Regions from separate parts of the Exiguobacterium sp. UBA7533 genome, predicted to be linked through region 1. Evidence: riboswitches for the same ligand, from Rfam matches in the RefSeq annotation. Region 1 holds a riboswitch; each other region holds the start of a gene.
The links. A riboswitch is a leader RNA that binds a small molecule or an ion and turns the genes downstream of it on or off. The one in region 1 is predicted to bind S-adenosylmethionine.
Positions count from the first base shown of each region.

Region 2: another riboswitch for S-adenosylmethionine. It lies ahead of B2U10_RS13435 (LLM class flavin-dependent oxidoreductase); the one in region 1 lies ahead of B2U10_RS14085 (Na+/H+ antiporter NhaC family protein).
Region 3: another riboswitch for S-adenosylmethionine. It lies ahead of B2U10_RS13315 (amino acid permease); the one in region 1 lies ahead of B2U10_RS14085 (Na+/H+ antiporter NhaC family protein).

Region 1 covers NZ_DLMP01000014.1:219,772-226,550, forward strand. Annotated here, with positions in the region: gene B2U10_RS14065 (alanine/glycine:cation symporter family protein) at 1-592, shown strand, start outside; gene B2U10_RS14070 (YfbM family protein) at 679-1,140, shown strand; gene B2U10_RS14075 (aldo/keto reductase) at 1,263-2,075, opposite strand; gene B2U10_RS14080 (hypothetical protein) at 2,235-2,438, shown strand; gene B2U10_RS14085 (Na+/H+ antiporter NhaC family protein) at 2,478-3,788, opposite strand; SAM riboswitch class I at 3,870-3,974, opposite strand; gene B2U10_RS14090 (metal ABC transporter solute-binding protein, Zn/Mn family) at 4,044-5,057, opposite strand; gene B2U10_RS14095 (alpha/beta hydrolase) at 5,227-6,216, shown strand; gene B2U10_RS14100 (histidine phosphatase family protein) at 6,234-6,779, shown strand, end outside.
Region 2 covers NZ_DLMP01000014.1:87,589-94,367, forward strand. Annotated here, with positions in the region: gene B2U10_RS13420 (YczE/YyaS/YitT family protein) at 1-163, opposite strand, end outside; gene B2U10_RS13425 (DUF817 domain-containing protein) at 317-1,102, shown strand; gene B2U10_RS13430 (DUF975 family protein) at 1,296-1,934, shown strand; SAM riboswitch class I at 2,044-2,146, shown strand; gene B2U10_RS13435 (LLM class flavin-dependent oxidoreductase) at 2,221-3,279, shown strand; gene B2U10_RS13440 (ATP-grasp domain-containing protein) at 3,276-4,223, shown strand; gene B2U10_RS13445 (hypothetical protein) at 4,299-4,766, shown strand; gene B2U10_RS13450 (NUDIX domain-containing protein) at 4,993-5,373, opposite strand; gene B2U10_RS13455 (ABC-F family ATP-binding cassette domain-containing protein) at 5,439-6,779, opposite strand, start outside.
Region 3 covers NZ_DLMP01000014.1:64,851-71,629, reverse strand. Annotated here, with positions in the region: gene B2U10_RS13335 (MFS transporter) at 1-906, opposite strand, end outside; gene B2U10_RS13330 (CBS domain-containing protein) at 933-1,388, opposite strand; gene B2U10_RS13325 (MarR family winged helix-turn-helix transcriptional regulator) at 1,571-1,993, shown strand; gene mmuM (homocysteine S-methyltransferase) at 2,064-2,996, opposite strand; gene B2U10_RS13315 (amino acid permease) at 2,971-4,374, opposite strand; SAM riboswitch class I at 4,452-4,553, opposite strand; gene B2U10_RS13310 (polysaccharide pyruvyl transferase family protein) at 4,662-6,128, opposite strand; gene B2U10_RS13305 (ketopantoate reductase family protein) at 6,333-6,779, opposite strand, start outside.

The DNA.
Region 1 (6,779 bases):
TGAAGTCTCCCACCCGGTCAAACAAGGCTTGATTCAATCATTCGCGGTCTTCGTTGATACGTTGATGGTCTGTTCGGCGACAGCGATGATTGTTCTCGTCAGTGGTGTTCCGACAAAAGATGCGAATGGAGATGCCTTAGCCGGTATTGATTTAGCGCAAGGGGCACTTGCGTCGCAAGTTGGATCACTTGCGACAGGATTCATGGCACTTGCCATCTTCCTCTTTGCCTTTAGTTCTGTCGTTGGAAACTACTATTACGGTGAATCGAACATCACGTTCATCCGTGACAATAAACAAGTCATGATGGCATACCGTGCACTCGTCCTCGTCATGATCGTCTTCGGTTCACTTGTCGAGTCGGCTAGTCTCGTTTGGGCTTTAGCGGACATCTGTATGGGACTGATGGCGATCGTTAATCTATATGCGATTTTCCGCCTCGCAAAAATCGCGAAGCTTGCGCTCGATGATTACGTGACACAACGAAAATCAGGAAAAGAGCCGCGTTTCTATGCGGATTCAATTCCGAACTTGCCAGGAAAACATACGCTTGAAGCATGGCATGGGTCAGAAGAAGACGAAAAAGCGATCTAAGAAAAGGGAGTCAGAGAAATCTGGCTCTTTTTTTTGTATAGAACGAATTTAAAAAGGGAATACAGAGTATAGAAGGGAGGGGGAGAATGGAAAACGTACATTTCGTTCGCGTCACGGATGCGGTCTGGGAGTCGTTCGGAAACGATCCCCACATCATCATGGACTGGATATTATTCATTCATGAGACACAACCCGACCATGAACAATTGTTTGCCCTCGAACAAACGAATGCCATCTACCATTTGATGAATCAAATCGATATCTATATTGATCAGGACACGCACTATAATCTAGGGCGAGCGATCATTGGTGAAGAGTTGATCGTCAATGAGGAAAAAGCGGCAATCGTCGGTATTCTTCCTTTACCGCTTTTGATCATTTCCGCTGAAGTGATGCGAAACTTCGATCAACGGGCACTCGCTTCGATTCATGATGAAGCTGGAATACCGGGCGAATTCGAATATGTCTGGGAGCAGTTCGCCGATCTGCGTGCCTATTTTCAAAAGGCAGAAGAAGCGGAAGATACGATTTTAATTTATTACGTATGACTAGTACCATCTATAAAAAAGAGACCTGCTTCCAAGTCGTCGACTGGAAACGGGTCTCTTGTCGTTCATCTAAATCAAGATGACTTCACATGGAAATCACTCTTTTTACAATAACTTTTAGATTAAAAATCGATTTCGTCTGGATCCGGTCCGAGGCGGACATCCGTTGCTAGACGATCAATTTTCTCAAGATCATCGGCATCGAGTTGGAAATCAAAGACGTCGAAGTTTTCTGCAATGCGTTCTGGTGTGACGGATTTTGGAAGAGCAACGATACCGTTGTCGAGGTGCCAGCGCAAGACGACTTGTGAAGGTGTCTTACCATGCTTCTCTGCGATTTCCTTGAAATCGTTGATTTCGAGGAATTTCCCTTGCATGAGTGGACTCCATGCTTCGACTTGGATGTTGTGATCTTGCAAGTATTCGTGCAGTTCGTGTTGCGGCAATTGTGGATGCAATTCGACTTGGTTGATCATTGGTGCCATCAAGCCCTCTTCTGCCAATGTATCGAGGTGATGTTCCTTGAAGTTCGAGACACCGATCGCTTTGATCTTGCCTGCTTCATAAAGTTCAACCATTGCTTTCCACGCTTCGATATAGCCTTCGACTGGCCAGTGGATCAGGTAGAGGTCAAGGTAGTCTGTTTCGAGACGTTCGAGCGATTCTGCGAATGCTTCCTTCGTCCGACCGGCACGAATATCATCGTTCCAGACTTTCGACGTTAAGAAGAGATCCTCACGTTTCACGCCGCTTTCTTTGATTCCTTTTGCGACACCGCGCTCGTTTTTATAGACAGCAGCTGTATCGATATGACGATAGCCGACACGTAGTGCTTCAGCAACAGCAGCGGGTGCTTCTGTTTCTTCGTCTACTTGCCAGACACCGAATCCGATTTGGGGAATCGTAATACCGTTTGAAAGTTTTGCGTATTGCATGTGTTACTCCTCCTCATAAAACGTAGTTTAGATTTGCTCGTTTAGTTTAGCACGAACGAACGAAACCGTCCGTTTCCATGCTCATGGAGGAATAGAATAGGTTAAAATAAAAGAGAATTCATCACATCTGACCGTATGTCAGAAAGAGGGGGAGAAAGGATGGCTCAAAAGAATAAAAAGCTATCAAAGGGAGCTTGGCTTAGTATTAGTGCCTTGTTAGTCACGCAAGCAGTTAGCCTATTTTTCAGTGCACGAAAATCAGGACGTAACCCGTGGGTATGGGGAGGCGCGGGACTCCTTCAGTTTCCACTTCCAGCAATCGCGTATTTGATTTTAGAACGACAAGCGAAGCAGAAAAAATAATGAAACAGGTCCGATCACCATGATCGGACCTGTCGTTGGTTAAGAAGAGATTTTTTCCTGTTGAGCAACTGATTTTTTCGGACGTGGGAAACCAAAGATGATGGCAATCGATCCACAGACGAAGAGCAGGAACGGATAGAACAGATACGGAATCAGTTCTGGTGAAGCTGTCTTCGTCAACTCTGCTGCGATCAGCAGTTGTGCCCCATACGGAATGATGCCTTGAATACCACAAGAGAAGATATCAAGAATACTCGCTGATTTCTTGCGGTCGATTTCATACGTATCAGCGATTTCAGCCGCGAGTGGTCCAGCGACGAGAATCGAGATCGTATTGTTCGCCGTTGCGAGGTTCGTCGCACTGACGAGTGCTGCCATACTGAATTCAGCACCGCGACGCTGTGAAATCTTGCGCGTCAACGTCTCTTTCAAGTAGGCGATTCCGCCATTGAACGTGATCAAACTGACGAGACCACCCATGAGGAGTGTCAAGATTGAAATTTCTGCCATGCCCATCATTCCTTCAGACATCGAAAGGACGAACCCACTTAAGCCAAAGCTACCGTCGATCATACCGATGATGCCAGTGAGTAATGTGCCACCGACGAGAACAAGAATGACATTGACACCAAATAGTGCAAGGACGATGACGGCGAGATACGGAATTAATTTGTAGAACTCGAATGCTTTAGCTGCTGCCGCATCGCCAGAACCAGAAACGAACGCGAGTAAGATGACCGTTAAGACGGCAGCCGGGAGAACGATCATGAAGTTCGTCCGGAATTTATCGCGCATGTTCGTTTTTTGTGTCCGAACGGCAGCGATTGTCGTATCCGAGATGAACGACAAGTTATCACCGAACATCGAACCACCAACGACTGACGCTGCTGCGATCGCAACGTTGATACCTGTTGCTTCATGAATACCGAAGGCAATCGGTGCGAGAGCGGCAATCGTTCCTGTCGAGGTACCCATTGCCATCGAGATGAATGCTGCGATAACAAATATCCCACTCATCAGGAGTGAAGGAGGTAAGAACGTCAAAGCAGCATTGACAGTTGCTTCGATTGCGCCGATCGCTTCCGCTGTTCCAGAGAACGCACCGGCTAATAAGAAAATGAAGACCATGATCATGATATCAGGATTTCCGGCACCGGTTGCGATTCGTTCAACCGTTTGATTAATCGATCCTTTCGTCGTGATTGCAGCAAAGATCAACGCGATCAAAGCGGCGATCAGAATCGGAAATTTGTAAAAATCGTCATAGAAGATACCGGCTCCGATGAAGAGGACCAGGAATACGACGAGCGGAAGCAGTGCCCATTTGTTAGGCGTAATCGTTTCTTTCATTGTTGATACCTCATTTCTCAAAGATACAAAAAAAGACCCCTTCGCAAGAAAGAAGGAGGTCTTTATGAAATAAAGACGCTCTTCTTATCTCTCAAGCTTTCGCTTGCTGGATTTGGCACAGTACGAATCAAATCGTCCGCTGCCGAAACATCATTGGGCCAGTCCCTCCGTTTCTCGCGATAAAAAGAAGTCATTCAATTGTTGTAAAACACGTTTCTTACCGTACCGCATTGAGTAACGCGTGTCAACTGTACTTTACTGAAGTGCCTGTTTTAACGTCTGGACGTTTTCTTCCATCAACTTAAAATACGAGCTGTTTTGCTGCGATTTCATCACCGACTCGAGGTTATGGATCGTCACGGATTTAGCTCCGATTTCTTTTTGGATGACACGCGCAACCTTTGGTGAAACCGTTTCTTCGAACGCGACGTATTTCAAATCATGCATCCGCGCTTCTTTCACTAAAGCAGCCAGTTGTTTTTGTGACGGTTCATCGGAAGGGGAAATTCCGGCGATTGGAAGCTGCGTGAACCCGTATCGTTCGGCGAGGTAACCGTAAGCTGCATGTGTGACGAGAAGTTCTTTTTTCGATCCGTCAGCAACGGCTTGCTTGAACTCTTTATCGAGTGCGTCAGCTTGCTGATCGAACGCTTTCAAGTTTTTTTCGAATGTTGCTTTGTCTTTTGGTACTTCTTTTGATAAGGCGACTGTGATAGAACGTGCCATTGCTTTGGCGTTGACAGGATCAAGCCAGACGTGTGGATCGTATTTTCCATGATCGTGTTCTTCCTCTTCGTGCGCATGTTCATCAGTTGCGTGATCATCGTGCCCTGCTTCTTCGTGCGCATGCTCTTCTTCTGTATGTCCCTCTTCTTCATGTGCGTGAAGCGTAGCATCCGATTCCAGCAAAGTGACATCCTTACTCGTCTCGACGAACCGGACGTCCGTGCCTTTTAGACTCTCTTGGATTTTTTTTGAATAGGGTTCAAGTGTCGTACCCGTCAAAAGGAAAAGGTCACCTTTGGCAATCTCAGTGAGTTGCTTTGACGTCGGTTCATAGGAGTGCGGATCTGCTCCAGGTGGGACGATCATCTTGACGTTGACTTGATTACCACCGATTTCACGGGCAATGGCAGCTGTTGCGAACGTCGATGTATAGATTTCCGTCTTTTTATCATCTGAAGTCGATGAATCGGTGTTTGATCCACAAGCTGCGAGGATACTTGCGCTCGCGAATGCGACCGTTAAAGCAGGAATGATATTTTTCATTATATGTTACCTCCGTTATTAAAACGTAATTATTCCGATTTGGACTTTTTCACTATAGCGGAACGTTTGAGAAGCGTCAAGTACGAATACCGAGACGTTCGACTTCTTTTAAAACGGGGTAAAAGGATAATAAAGTGAAGGAATTGGTACGTCTTTTGGAGGTGATCAAGTGAAACGTGAAACTGCATGGCTAATGGGGGGAGCTGCATTACTAACGACGGCAGCTGCGGGAGCAAGTATCTGGAATAATTACGGTGCATTACTTCGGTGGACTGAACCCGCCTTGCCAATCACAGAAAAACAACTCGCACCGCGGACACTCACTTACAAACAAGTGGGAGACCGTACCTTACAACTCGATCTCTATTATCCGCCGGGGGAAGGACCGTTTCCGGTCGCGATCTACGCGCACGGTGGCGCATTCGTTCGTGGAGAGCGCGAGGATCTGTTCTGTTTTAGCCCGATCGTTGATCGCCTGCTTGAACTTGGGGTTGCTGTTTGTAGTATCGATTATCGTCTGTTTGAAGAAGGGAGTTATTTTCCGGATAATCTCGAAGATGTACGGGATGCCTTATGCTTTTTGAACAAAGAAGCAGAAGATCTTCGCATTTTAAGAGGACGGATGATGGTATGGGGAGACTCAGCCGGAGCTGCACTCATGCTGACGACGGCACTTGCCCCATCTGCTTTCGTTGGTGAGCGCGATGAACGACACATGCCATTGATCAGTGGTGTCATTGCCTTATATCCACCGACGAATTTTTTATTGTTTACTTTCATTCAGACCTGGATCGCTCACATTAAGTTTTATAAAGGTGGACGGGAAGAATGGCGCAAGCTCATGACTCACGTTTCACCTGTGACGCATCTCTCGTCAGACGCTCCACCGATCATGCTCCTGCATGGCAAAAAAGATCCAATCGTTCCGTTTTCCCAAGCTCTTCACTTCGTTGAAAAAGGAGCCGATGTCGGAGCTGATGTCCGTTTGTTTTCTTTTCCGAACGGTACCCACTCACTTGCTAGTTTTGCACAGACAGAAAATCCATTAAAAATTGAACGACTGCTCGAACGAATTGAACGCTTCACTTGTCAGGTGTTGTTATTGCCACCGCGACAACTTCCCGATGAAAAACATGATACAATCAGTCATATTTCTTGAATGAAGGAGACAGAGACATGACTGAAATTTGTTTAGTGCGACATGGTCAGACGGATTGGAACTTAAATGAACGAATCCAAGGAAGAGAAGATATCCCGTTGAATGCAACAGGAAAAAGACAAGCGGAACTCAGCGCCGCTTATCTAGCCAATGAAAAGTGGGATGTCTTGCTAGCAAGCCCGTTGTCTCGCGCTGTTGAGACAGCAGAAATCATCGGACGTGCGGTCGGATTGACGATCACAGCGACCGATGACCGACTCGTCGAGCGTGAATTTGGTGCTGCTTCCGGTGAACCGGTTGCGTCGATTTATGAAGCTGTTCAAGCGAACGATACGAAACGTGTTCCGGGTCTTGAAACGGAACAAGCGATTCAGGATCGCGTATTCGAAGCATTACAGGAAGTGACACGAACGTATGAGGGGAAACGAATCTTAATCGTCTGTCACTCGCATACGATCAAAGCAGCCTTATCGTCGATTGATGAGACATTCAGTTACCGGACACCTTTGAAAAATGCATGTGCGAATTATATCCAATATACGGACCACTATACGATTGATAGA
Region 2 (6,779 bases), 130 kb from region 1:
GTGTTTTCTTTTGGAGACCGAGATGCAATACATCCCACGTCGAGACACCGAGTTCAGCAGTGATCATCATCGATGAGCCGAGAGCGAGTAAAAATAAACCGAGTAGGAAGAGTCCCCACTTTAACGTAGCGCGTAATAACCAGGAAGCACGATGACGCGTCATGTCTAACACCTCATTTCTTAAAAATAATTGATTCGTTAACTGTATCATGAGGAAAGTAGAAGAAGAAAGACGAAATTTTCCGTTTTTTCCATCTTAAGAAGGAGGGGAAGGTCGAAAGAGAAACGTATACTGAAGAAAAAAGGAGATGACAGGATGAAAGCGATCCGGCACCTGATTCGTTTTACATACATAGAAGCCATCTGTTGCGTCTTTCCCGTCATGATTTTCGCAGCGCTTGCTCTTTCACGTTATCTTCCTGCTGAACCGATCGCTCGATACGATCTCCTGTTGCTATGGTGTCTTCTCGTCCAAATCGTCTTACTTGTCACGCGTTATGAAACGCTGGAAGAGTTCAAACTGATCTTACTCTTTCACGTGATTGGTCTAGCACTTGAACTGTTCAAAGTGAACGTTGGGTCTTGGAGTTATCCGGAACAGGCTCTAACGAAAGTGGCTGGTGTTCCTTTGTATGCAGGATTCATGTATGCAAGTGTCGCAAGTTATGTCTGTCAAGCGTTCCGAAGATTTCATTTACGCTTCACAGCATTTCCACCACCTTGGCTTGCGATCAGCGTAGGCAGTCTCGTCTATCTCAACTTCTTCACCCACCACTGGATCTTCGATGCACGCTGGCTATTGATGGTCCTCGTCGTCCTTGTCTTCTATAAGTCATGGGTTCATTTTACGATCGAGCAGACAATCTACCGCATGCCGCTCGTCCTGTCTTTTTTACTGATCGCGTTCTTTATTTGGATCGCTGAGAATATCGTGACGTTCTTTAAAGGGTGGGTCTATCCACATCAGGAAAGAGGATGGGAAGTCGTTGATCTCGGAAAGTTGTCTTCTTGGTTCCTGCTTGTGATCATCACGGTCCTGATCGTCATCGTCGCGAAATACAAGCAACAGGATCCGGCTGTGGAGATATATCAGCGTACATAGACGAAAAACATGACATTTCGTTTGCGATGAAGCGCTTCGATGTTCAACGTTCGTTCTAACATGTGGACGACAACTTGAGCGTGTTTGGCTCAACCAGTGACGAGACGGGAAATTATTGAAAAAAGAGTGAAACATTAGAAGTTTTAAGCCGTAGAGTAAGGTGAGAACTTATTTTTCAAGGAGGACCTTACTCATGTCATCTCAATTAAAGAAAGCAGCGAAGGAGTCGCTCAGCGGTCGTTGGGGATTTGCAGTCCTAGCTTTTCTGCTGTTTAGTATTATTCAGGGTGTTCCTAATTTATTTGGATCGGATATCGATGAGCCGTCTAGTAGTATAGATCTCGTTGTATCATTGGTGTCGATTTTATTGATTCCAGTAGGAGTCGGTTGGACATGGATTGCCATGTCGATTGCTCGTGGCGAAGAAACGAAAGTGACGGATTTGTTTGAGCCATATGGTATGTTCCTGAAAGTGGTGGGGCTGGCCATTGTTCAGTTCATCTTTATCGCGCTCTGGACGTTACTCTTAATCATCCCTGGTATCATCAAGTCATTCTCTTACTTGTTGACGTACTACATCCTTCGGGATGAGCCGTCAATCGGTATTCTCGAGGCAATTACACGCTCACGGCAACTCATGGATGGACACAAGATGGAAGCATTCTTGCTCTTCTTATCGTTTATCGGTTGGGCGTTGCTTGTTATCGTTACGCTTGGTCTTGCTGTCCTATGGGTCGGACCATACTTCAGTGTCACGCTTGCCAAATTCTACGATCGTATTCGTGGGGAGCAGGCGCCAGAGCAGACATCAGATTTCGTCGCACCATACTAATTCCGAATCCCGACACTACGTCGGGATTTTTCTTTGGAATAAATCCGATAGGAAAAGACGGTTTAATGGTTGCTTTAGTTCAATGAATTCTGTACGATGAATGCAACACATCTTATCTAGAGAAGTCGAGGGACTGGCCCGAAGACACTTCAGCAACCCCGCTATGGCGGAAGGTGCTACTTCCAGGAAGGAATACCTTCTGAAGATAAGAGCGGACAGGACAAGATACCGTCGCTCTTTTCGAACTTCGAAAAGAGCGTTTTTTTATGATAAGGGGGACGATGGAGTGGAGTATGGTTTTTGGTTACCGATTTTTGGGGGATGGCTACGTAACGTCGAGGATGAACAGATGCCAGCGACATTCGATTATGCGAAACAAGTCGCACAAACAGCTGAACGGATCGGCTTCTCGACGACGTTGATTGCGGAATTGAACTTGAACGATATCAAAGGCATCAAGGAACCGAGTCTTGAGGCATGGACAACGGCAGCGGCGATTGCTGCAACAACAGAACGCCTTGAAATCATGACAGCGGTTCGTCCCGGGTTCCATAATCCGGCGACGACGGCGAAGATGGCGGCAAACATCGATCAGTTGAGTGGAGGACGATTTACGCTCAATGTCGTCTCGGCCTGGTGGGCAGAAGAAGCAAAACAATACAACGGTATTTTTACTGCACACGATGAACGCTATGCCCGAACGGAAGAGTTCGTCACGGTCATGAAAGGACTATGGGCAGATGCGTCACCGTACAGCTTCTCCGGCAATCACTACACGATCGAACAGGCAGAACTCCATCCGAAACCCGTCCAGCGTCCGGGGATTAAGCTCTACGCTGGTGGAGAGAGTGAAGCCGGAAAACGGACGATCGTCGAACATTGTGATGCCTACGTCATGCATGGAGGCACTGTTGAAGAAGTAGCTCATAAAATCAATGATATGAAAGTACGCCGGGAAGCGACGGGACACGCACCGCTTGAGAGCTTCGGTCTTGCTGCCTACATCATTTGTCGGGATACGGAAGAAGAAGCGCTTCTTGAGTGGCAACGCATCACGGACGTCAAGGAAGACAGCGCCGGTTATGCCGGTTATCAAGATTTCATCAGTAAATCGCAACTCGAACAACAGGTCGAACGAAATGATTATTCCGTCTCGAACCGTGGTCTGCGACCGAACTTGATCGGAACACCAGAACAGATTGCCGAACGGATTCTAGCGTTCGAAGCCGCTGGTGTCACGTTGCTCTTGTTACAATTCTCACCACAACTTGAAGAAATGGAACGCTTTGCCCGTGACGTAATGCCACTGGTCGAAGCGAAACGAAAGGTAGGTCAACAATCATGACAAAAATTCATATTCTCCACGAAAACCAAGAATGGACGGATCATCTCATCAAACGTCTCGAAGAACTCAAGTTGCCGTACGAGCAGTGGCACTTAAATGAAGGAATCGTACCGTTAGATGAACTGCCGCCAGAAGGTGTCTTTTACAGTCGTATGAGTGCGTCTTCGCATACGCGGGGGCATCGTTATGCGCCAGAGTTGACGGAAGGGGTCCTCGCTTGGTTAGAAGAGCATGACCGCACTGTCTTTAACGGAACGCGTGCGCTCCGTCTTGAAGTCAGCAAAGTTAATCAATACACAGCGTTACGTAAGGCTGGGATTCGTGTACCAAAGACAACGGCTGCTGTCGGACGTGATCAAATCGTACAAGCAGCAAAAGAAATCGGTGTTTCGTCATTCATCACGAAACATAACCGTGCCGGGAAAGGTCTCGGCGTCCAGTTATTCCATTCGATTGAAGCACTTGAAGCTTATCTCGATGGTTCGACATTCGACGAACCAGTCGATGGCATCACGTTGATTCAAGAGTACATCCAAGCACCAGAACCGTACATCACGCGGTGTGAGTTCGTAGGTGGAAAATTTGTCTATGCGGTCCGAGTCGATACGTCGGAAGGATTCGAACTTTGCCCAGCTGATGCGTGTGTGATTGACGACTTGTTTTGCCCAGTTGGTGAAGAAGCGCCGCAAACACCGATGAAGTTCCAAATCGTTGAAGGCTTCGATGATCCAATCATTGAAAAGTACGAAGCGTTCCTCCAAGCGAACCAGATTGCGGTCGCAGGTATCGAGTTCATTAAGGATGCGTCAGGTACGATCTATACGTATGATGTCAATACGAATACGAACTATAATTCCGATGCCGAAGCTGCTGCAGGACGCTACGGCATGCTTGAACTGGCAAAGTTCCTCGGAGCTGCTCTTGAAACAAGCACAGTAAAATAAGAATCGGCTCCCGCCCTGTCACCGGACGTTACAAGACCGGATGACAGGGTATTTGTATAGAAAGGGGGCGAATCTATGATTACGTGGAGAGAAGAACGACAGCTCGATATCCCGATTGAGGAAGCATGGCACTTGTTTGATCACACGCGGCTGCAACGTCTGATTCCGAACGTCGTCCAGCATGAGGTGATTGAACGAAAACCGGGTGTCGTCGGTTCGACGTATCGTCAAACGTACATGCAGGGCAACCGACTCGAAACCTACATCGTGACCGATTTAGCCTATACGAATGAGCCGGACTTTAAACAAAATACGATTGGATTCACGTTAGCTAAAATATTTAAGATTGAGATGACGTTTACGCTCAAACCACTTGGACACGCTCGTTGTCTGTTGATTTATACAGGAAAAAATGAAGGGGCAAACTTCGTTGGGAAAAGTCTCTTGTCACTCGGTGGCGAACGAGAAAACGAGAAAATTGTTCAGGGCTTGTTGCAACGTGTCGAAGAAGAGGCAGCAAAACAAAAGAAGAACAATGCATGAAAAAACGGATTCCCGCACCTGAGAATCCGTTTTTTCATATCTTATCGATTCGTATACGATTTGTGACCACTCGGTAAAACGGATAGGCAGTCGACACCTTGATAACGTTCTCGTTTTCTATCGCTGGATCGAGCGATTTTGGATTATCAAAAAGCTTAGTTACCGACTACTATTTTTAAGTATAAAAACGGTTATTAAATTTTCATTTAATCCAAAAATTATATCGTTACGATAGTCGACGCAAACGAGAAATCTGTGAATCATCTTGAAGCTCCTTTAATGGTCGAAACCGAACAGCTCGTAATTCTTGTTGATCAAGCGATAGTTCAGGATCGATCCCGAGTCGAGGTTCAGGACTATCTAAGACACGGCGAACGAGAAAACATGTCTCTGTTCCTTGATCCATTGAAATCTCGTAAAGTTTCCGTTCGACCGTGACGTGAAGATGCGTTTCTTCTAACACTTCTCGCACGACGGCATGCTCTTTAGTTTCACCGTTCTCGACACCTCCGCCGGGTAACGTCCAAAATGTCCGGGAAGGGGTATGTAACTCGACCATTAGAATCTGTTGCTCTTCAATCAACGCAGCGCATACGCGATGTCGCATATCGCATTCCTCCTTCAACGTGTTCAAAAAAGAGACCGAAACGACAGTTCCGGTCTCTTTTAAAATCATTGTGCGTATAACGCTGTTAATTGCTGTTGGATCGTATCGTTGTTCAAATACTCATCGTATGTCGTTTCTTTATCGACGATACCGTTTGGTGTCAACTCGATGATGCGGTTCGCGATCGTTTCGACGAACTGGTGGTCATGCGAGCTGAAGAGCATTGCGCCTTTATAAGCGATCAAACCATCGTTGAGTGCCGTGATCGATTCGAGATCCAAGTGGTTCGTTGGATCGTCGAGTACAAGGACGTTAGCACCACTGAGCATCGCTTTTGAAAGCATACAACGGACTTTTTCGCCCCCGGATAAGACAGATGCTTTTTTCATGACTTCTTCTCCTGAGAAGAGCATCCGACCGAGGAATCCACGGAGGAACGTATCGCTCTCATCTGCCGGTGAATACTGACGGAGCCAATCGAGGATCGTCTTATCCGAGCCTTCGAAGAATTCCGAGTTGTCTTTCGGCAAGTATGATTGGGAAGTCGTGACGCCCCATTTGAATGTACCGCTGTCCGGTTCCATCTCACCCATAAGGATTTTGAATAGTGTCGTGATCGCGATATCGCTCTGGCTGATGAACGCGACTTTATCCGTCTTGTTCAACGAGAAGCGGACATTATCAAGGACTTTGACGCCATCGATCGTCTTCGAGAGACCATCGACCATCAAGAGATCATTTCCGATTTCGCGTTCTGGCGTAAAGCCAACGAACGGATAACGACGTGATGATGGACGAATGTCGTCGAGTGTGATTTTATCAAGCAATTTCTTCCGTGACGTCGCTTGTTTCGCTTTCGAAGCGTTTGAGCTGAAACGTGCGATGAAGGCTTGAAGTTCTTTAATCTTCTCTTCTTTTTTCTTGTTTTGGTCACTTGCCATACGCGAAGCAAGCTGACTTGATTCATACCAGAAATCATAGTTTCCGATATACAGTTGGATCTTACCGTAATCAAGATCCGCCATGTGCGTACAGACGTTGTTCAAGAAGTGACGGTCGTGGGAAATGACGATGACCGTGTTTTCGAATCCGATCAAGAATTCTTCAAGCCATTTGACAGCTTTCAGGTCGAGTCCGTTTGTCGGCTCATCGAGTAAAAGAATGTCAGGTTTACCGAACAATGCTTGGGCAAGCAAGACTTTAACTTTTTCAGATCCTGTCAGCTCAGCCATCGTTTTCGAGTGAAGGTCTTCCTTGATGCCAAGTCCTTGTAGAAGCATCGCTGCTTCCGACTCCGCTTCCCAACCGTTCATTTCAGCGAATTCACCTTCGAGTTCAGCAGCACGCATGCCGTCCTCATCTGAAAAATCTTCTTTCATATAAATCGCATCTTTTTCTTTCATGAC
Region 3 (6,779 bases), 150 kb from region 1:
CAAGATCGCGAATGTGATCAACATCATGATCATCGCTTTGATCGTTCCGAACCATTGTTTCAGTTTCGGAGCCGTTAAGACTGATGTGATCGCAAGCAACATCCCCCAACCGAGGAAGACGAATCCGAGTCCTTTCGCTGGTAGTTTCATGACGAATGGTGCATAGGCCATGATCGTAAAGAACCCAACGTTATAAAGCGCCGCAACGATCCCGAGTGTCAAGAGCGAACGATGCTTCATCGCTTGGAACGGTGCTTTTAATGATAACTTTTGTTTTGGTGCAGCAGATGCTGCTGGTTTTGGCATCAAGAAGAGCAAGACGAGAAACGCGATGACCATGATTGTCGCAACACCCATGAATGGGGCGCGCCATGTGATCGAACCGAGTGTTCCGCCTAATAGCGGTCCAATCGAAATCCCAAGACCAACGGCTGCTTCATACAAAATGATGGCTTTTGCTGTTCCGCCTGACGACAGCGAAACGATCGCAGCCAGTGCGGTTGCAACGAACAAAGCGTTCCCAAGTCCCCATCCACCGCGTAACGCGACGAGCGTCCAAATGCTGTCTGCTTGTGAAGCAAAACCAGCAACAGTTGCGATGACGGCGATCCCGAGCATTAATGTTCCTTTTTGACCAATCCGTGATGAGATCGCGCCTGTAATTAACATCGCGAATGCCATGACGGCGTTATAACTTGTAAATAAGAGCGTTACTTCACTTTTGGACGCTTCTAAATTCTCGGCAATCGTCGGTAACACGGGATTGACGAGTCCCATTCCCATGAATGCTGTAATACTGGCGAAAAAGACTGCCCAAACAGCAACCGGTTGATGGAATAATCCATGTTTGCTTTCCGCTAATACCGTTTCCGGCTCAAGCGTCGTTGTTTTTTCAGCAAGTGCCATAGTGTCCCTTCTTTCTATTGAATGTATTATATGAACTGTTTAAACGAATGGCGGATGACGTCGCCTCGACTAATGATCCCAACAAGACGTCCTGCCTTAAGGATTGGAAGCTTTTTGATCCGTTTTGCGCCAAGTGTTGCTGCAATCTCTTCCATTTCTGTATCAGCGTCTGCTGTTACAACCTTCCGGCGTGCAAGTTCCATGACAGGTCGATTCAAGATATGACGAATTCGATCTTCATAATCTTCTTCGTCTCCTTTGATGACATCTACATATAAGAATGTATCGACGATGATGTCCTTGTGTTTTCCGATCGCGCGCATGATATCTCCGTCACTGATATAACCGACGACCTCTTGCTCGGCATTGATGACGGGTACGCCGCTAATACCAGATTGAATGAATCGTTCGATGACCGTACGAATCAGATCTGTATCGTTTACCGTAATGACCTCTTGTTTCATCGATTCATAAGCTTTCATCTGAATTCTCCTTTGTCGTTCGTTTCTCATCTACGAAAGTTGTATGATACAATTAAAAGAACAAAAATGATTGTATAATACAACTACAACTCTGTCAAGCCTCCTGCTTTTCGCATTGACAGCTTATCCACATTGGGTAATCATGAGGGACAGAGAGACTTTTTTGAAAGGGGAGATACCCGATGTCTCAACAATCACTCGAAACCATTGAACTCGAGTTAGCGATCCTGATCCGGCGCTTAACGACGGCGACGGCAGACAATCGTAATTTGGACCGTGCTTCTTATCTCTTACTGCGACAATTAGCGGATTCCGGCAACGTCGGTGTTAAAACACTTGCCCGTGAACTTCAGCTCGATGTCTCGACCGTCAGTCGCCAAGCAGCGGCACTCGATCAGAAGCAACTCGTTGAAAAAGTAAAAGATCCGACAGATGGGCGAGCCTTCTTCTATCATATTACAGATAAAGGACAACAAGAACTCACCATCTACCGAACCGCACGTCTCGCGAGCATCGAACGTCTACTGACAGACTGGCCAGCGGATGATGCAGAAGATTTCGGACGCCTATTGCAACAATTCAATCGCGCCTTGCGCGAACGGTAATGGAATCACACCATTAAAAAAACGGACACGAAATCAATCGATTTCGTGTCCGTTTTTTCGTCATCATTCATCACGTATGAGAAACCTGGCAAACCGAACGAATTTGCGCGATATGTTCCGGTGAAGTTCTACAACAACCGCCAATCAATCGTGCTCCAGCTTCATACCATGTCTTTGCGATGGCTTGGAACGACGTGCACTGATTCGTACCCGACCACGTCTTTGCGACCGGATCATAGACTTCACCGGAGTTCGGATAGACAATGATTGGAACACTCGTCAACGTCTTAACGTGACGGATGAAGTCGGTCGCGTAGGATGCCGGAAAACAATTTGCACCGATTGCTGCAAGTTGCGGATGCTGTCCGATTGTCTCGATGCATATCGCAAGCGGTGTTCCCTCACTGATGTGCGTCGCATCTTGAAGCGAGAACGTCAGCCAAGCAGATACTTCCGGGAACGCTTCGAGAATCCCGAACAACACGACAGCTTCCTCAAGCGACGGAATCGTCTCGAATGCCAGCAGATCAGCCCCCGCTTCAATCAATGCTTCGATGCGCGGTCTGTGGAAGGCTTCTAGCACATCTGCTGACACACCATAATGACCGCGATACTCAGAACCATCTGCTAAGTAGGCACCATAAGGACCAACTGATCCCGCAATCAATGCGGCACTCTTTCCGCTACGCGTCCGTGCATCTTGCGCTAAGGTAACCGTTTGTCGAATTAACGCTTGTGCTTCCTCGGTCGTGATGTGACGTTGCTTGAATCCTTCGATACTTGCTTGATAGCTTGAGGTGATCGCAACATCGGCGCCCACTTCAAAGTAATCGTGATGGACACGCTCAATCTGTTCCGGTGCTTCGATTAAGAGGCGTGCTGACCAGAGTGCATCGTTCAGGTCGAATCCCTTTTGTTCGAGTTCAGTCGCAAGCGCACCATCTAAAATTAGGAAAGGAACTTCCTGTAATCGTTGATCAACTGGATTTTTGATTCGGGACATCTTCAACACTCCGTTTCTGAGAAGAATTCGTGAACGCATGAACGACATAACAGATCACGATGAATGGGATACCGCAATACAAGGCGACTCGTTGCGTCGGATCAAATCCGATACCAATCAGGGAAATCAAACAGACGACGAAAGCGGCGATCGGTACCAATGGAAAGAGTGGTGTACGATAGACCAATTCGTCGACCGTATGCCCTTCGCGGAGGAATTGTTTCCGGAAGCGATACTGCGCAACGCTGATACTCATCCAGACGACGACGACAGCAAGGCCGGAAATCGAGACGAGCGCAATATAGACACTTCCTGCTGCATAGATGCTAGACAGCAAAGCAAGTCCTCCGCCAAGCATGCTGAACAATACAGCTCGAAGTGGAACCCCACTTGGCGTCACCTGGGCGAAGAAGCGCGGAATCATGCGTTCGTTCGCAAGCGACCAAAGCATCCGGGAGGCAGCGTAAAGCCCAGAGTTCGCTGCCGACAAGATCGCTGTCAGAATGACGAAGTTCATCACGTCTGCCGCATACGGAATTCCGATTCGTTCGAACACCGCAACGAACGGACTTTCGAGCACGCCCTTCCCTTCCGTTGGCAATAAGACGGCTAATACGATGATCGTACCGACGAAAAAGAGGACGAGTCGCAAAATCGTTGTTCGGATCGCAAGCGGAATCGTCCGCTTCGGATCGACCGCTTCACCCGCTGCGACGCCGATCAATTCCGTTCCTGAGTAAGCAAAGTTCACAGCAAGCATCGTCATGAAGATCGCAAATGCTCCATTTGGAAACAATCCTCCTTCCGTTAAGGAAGAAAAGAATGGTGCTGGGCTACCATCTTGTAATGGGATGAAGCCAACGATGGCTCCCGCACCAAGTAAAATGAAAGCAATGATCGTTACGACCTTAATGGCGGAGAACCAAAACTCGACTTCAGCAAATACGCGGACCTTCAAGACGTTGATACCAAGGATCATCGCAGCGAATAATGCACTGAACACCCAGACTGGAATCGACGGGAACCAACGTTGCATTAAAATGCCTGCTGCCGTGAATTCTGAACCAAGGGCGACCGTCCACGTCAGCCAGTAGAGCCAGGCCACCGTATAACCGGTACCGGGTCCGATATACTTCGTTGCGTACTTATGGAATGATCCGGTTTCCGGCATGTGTACAGCGAGTTCGCCAAGACTTAGCATGACTAAGTAGACGACGACGGCTCCTATCAAATACGACAAAATCGTTCCGACACGTCCCGCTTGTTCCAACGTATAACCTGTACTTAAAAATAATCCTGTTCCAATGACGCCTCCTAACGACAGCATGATCAGATGACGTGATTCCATCTTGCGTCGAAAAGCTCCGCTCGTTTTCATGAATCCATTTCCTCCTCGTTCCACCTATTTCAAACAAAAAACGCATCCTCACGGATGCGTCGGTCGACAATTCGGAAATCTTATCGATCGGGTGCAACACCCGCAGGAATTAGCACAGTATCTTTCGACCTGTTGCTGAGGTTTCATAGGGCCAGTCCCTCCACCTCTCTGGATAAGTATGTAATTGTTCCTAACCCTATCAAGTCTTTTCCGAATTGTCAACGCAATTCAGAATACTCCTATTAAAAAACATTCCGTATCGTAATGATCCGGAATGTTAGAACGTTTTATTTTTTAGCAAATAAATCCGCTGTCTTTAAGGCTGCCCGAACCGCTTTCCGGTTCAATGTTCCTTGCTGATGCTTCATTTTCTTCGTTTGAGCAGCCAGTTGTGCTTTGAGCGCCGCAATTTCCTGATCTTTTTGAGTCGTCGTTGTCTGTTTCTGCAATGCTTTGATTTTCTTATCTTTTTCGGCCAATTGCGCTTTTGCCTGTTTTTGCGCATCCGCGATCTTCTTCTCTTGTTCCGGGAAGAAGCGTTCGAAACGAGCTACTGCTTCTTCGAGACTCACGCCAGAAATCGGTTGAACCGGTGGAAGTAGTTCCGCTTGCGCCATTTGACGGTCAAACGGTACATTCTCAGGATAGTTCGTCTCTTGATAAATGTGTTCAAGATCATTCACGTTCAAGAAATCAACGAAGTTGTCGAAGTTACGTGCTTGAACACGTGCCGGACTTTGGAAATCAGCATTGGCTACGACGTCGGATAATTGTGTATCCGCTTTGATGTCGTTCGCCCAAATATGCGTCAACTGATGATAATCCGTTAGTTCGCGCATTCGTGCATCCTTTGGAATGAGGATACTCGGCGTACCCGCAAGCGTTGCTGTGATATTTCCATGCAAGCGCGCACCAAAACTGAGGTCTGCCTGCCCGATGAAATCGAACCATGTTTGTGCGTTCAAGAAGAAACGAACACGATCGTTCATGTAAGCAGGATCCGACATCTTCACCGGATAGTTCGTCACGGACAAATCTGCGATCGGATGCGTTCCTGTATACGTCAATTTCAGTTCCTTCATCCATTGGGGAATGAAGTAATGATTCGGATACTCTTCCATTCCGCGCGTAATGAAATCAAGAACATTTTGTGGTGCTAAACGTGACGAGTTGACCGTAATCATCGACTCGGGCGTAATGTTCGTTTCACGAATATGTAAGTCGCGACCAAACGCGTACATCGAAGGACATCCGATGACACGATGATCAATGCCTTCGCGAAAACCAAGACGCGTCAAGTATTTCGACGTGATTTCCCCACGAAGACCAAGCATGCTTGAGCGCTCAAGTACAGCGCTGACGAATGCTTTGACATCTTCATCGAACGGGAATCCGCCGTCTAGATCTGGTTCAAACGGTGCACGTAAGCCTACACCGATGACGACGACTGGAATTTTTAATTTCTTGATAAGGCGGGTGTACTTCCGCAACGTCGGTACGAATTCTTTTCGGAATGCATCCGCTAACGGAATGACATAAAGATCAAAGTTGGCATTGATTTCGTCCGCCCGTTCTTCATCGTAATAGTAATAGTCCGGTGTAATCGTCGTACCTTCTGTCATCAACGTCCGAAAGATACTGTATTGATAAATGAGATTTCCAACGTTTCCTCCAATGGAATTATGTTTCATCAAATAAGGAGCATCGAACTGTTCGAATGGTGTCATACCTGCACGAATAATAATACGTTTCATAATGGATAAACTTCCCCTCTCGTCTGCTTCATTCGTCCTTGCAAGAAAAAATGCGGAAAAATATATTATCACTTTTTTTCAATCTCATTAACAATAGATGAACTTTATTTCGGAAGTCAACGATTCCTAGGGGAAACAGGTCTTTCGTCATCAAAACGAAACATTTGTACTACTCCATTATTTTTCTAAAATAGAAAAATGTAACTATTTAATCGTTCCAAGATACATGCGTAAGTTTGCTTCGACTAATTTTAAAGCTCTGAACCGTTCTGTCGAAGTAGGTTTTAACAAGGCGCTGAAAAAATGTTCCACTTCGACTGGCTGACCTTTTTCCATATCGCGCAACATCGACGATTTCATCGTATCTTCCATCGCATGCATCTGCTTCAATAGCACCGTTTCTGTATCGTCATTGAAGACCGCGCCCTGTTCTTCCATCGCCTGTTTCGCTTCGTTCATGACGTCTACAATCATCTGACGCCCGACAGCTTCTTCCCGAATCGAACCGATCGCTGAACGAAACAGCGTCGTCACACCCGCAAATGTCGAAATAAAAAGATACTTTTGCCACATGTCATCCATGATATGCATCGAGTACGCCATCGGTGCCTTCGCTTTCGCAAAACGTGTTGCGATCTCCTGCAAACGGGC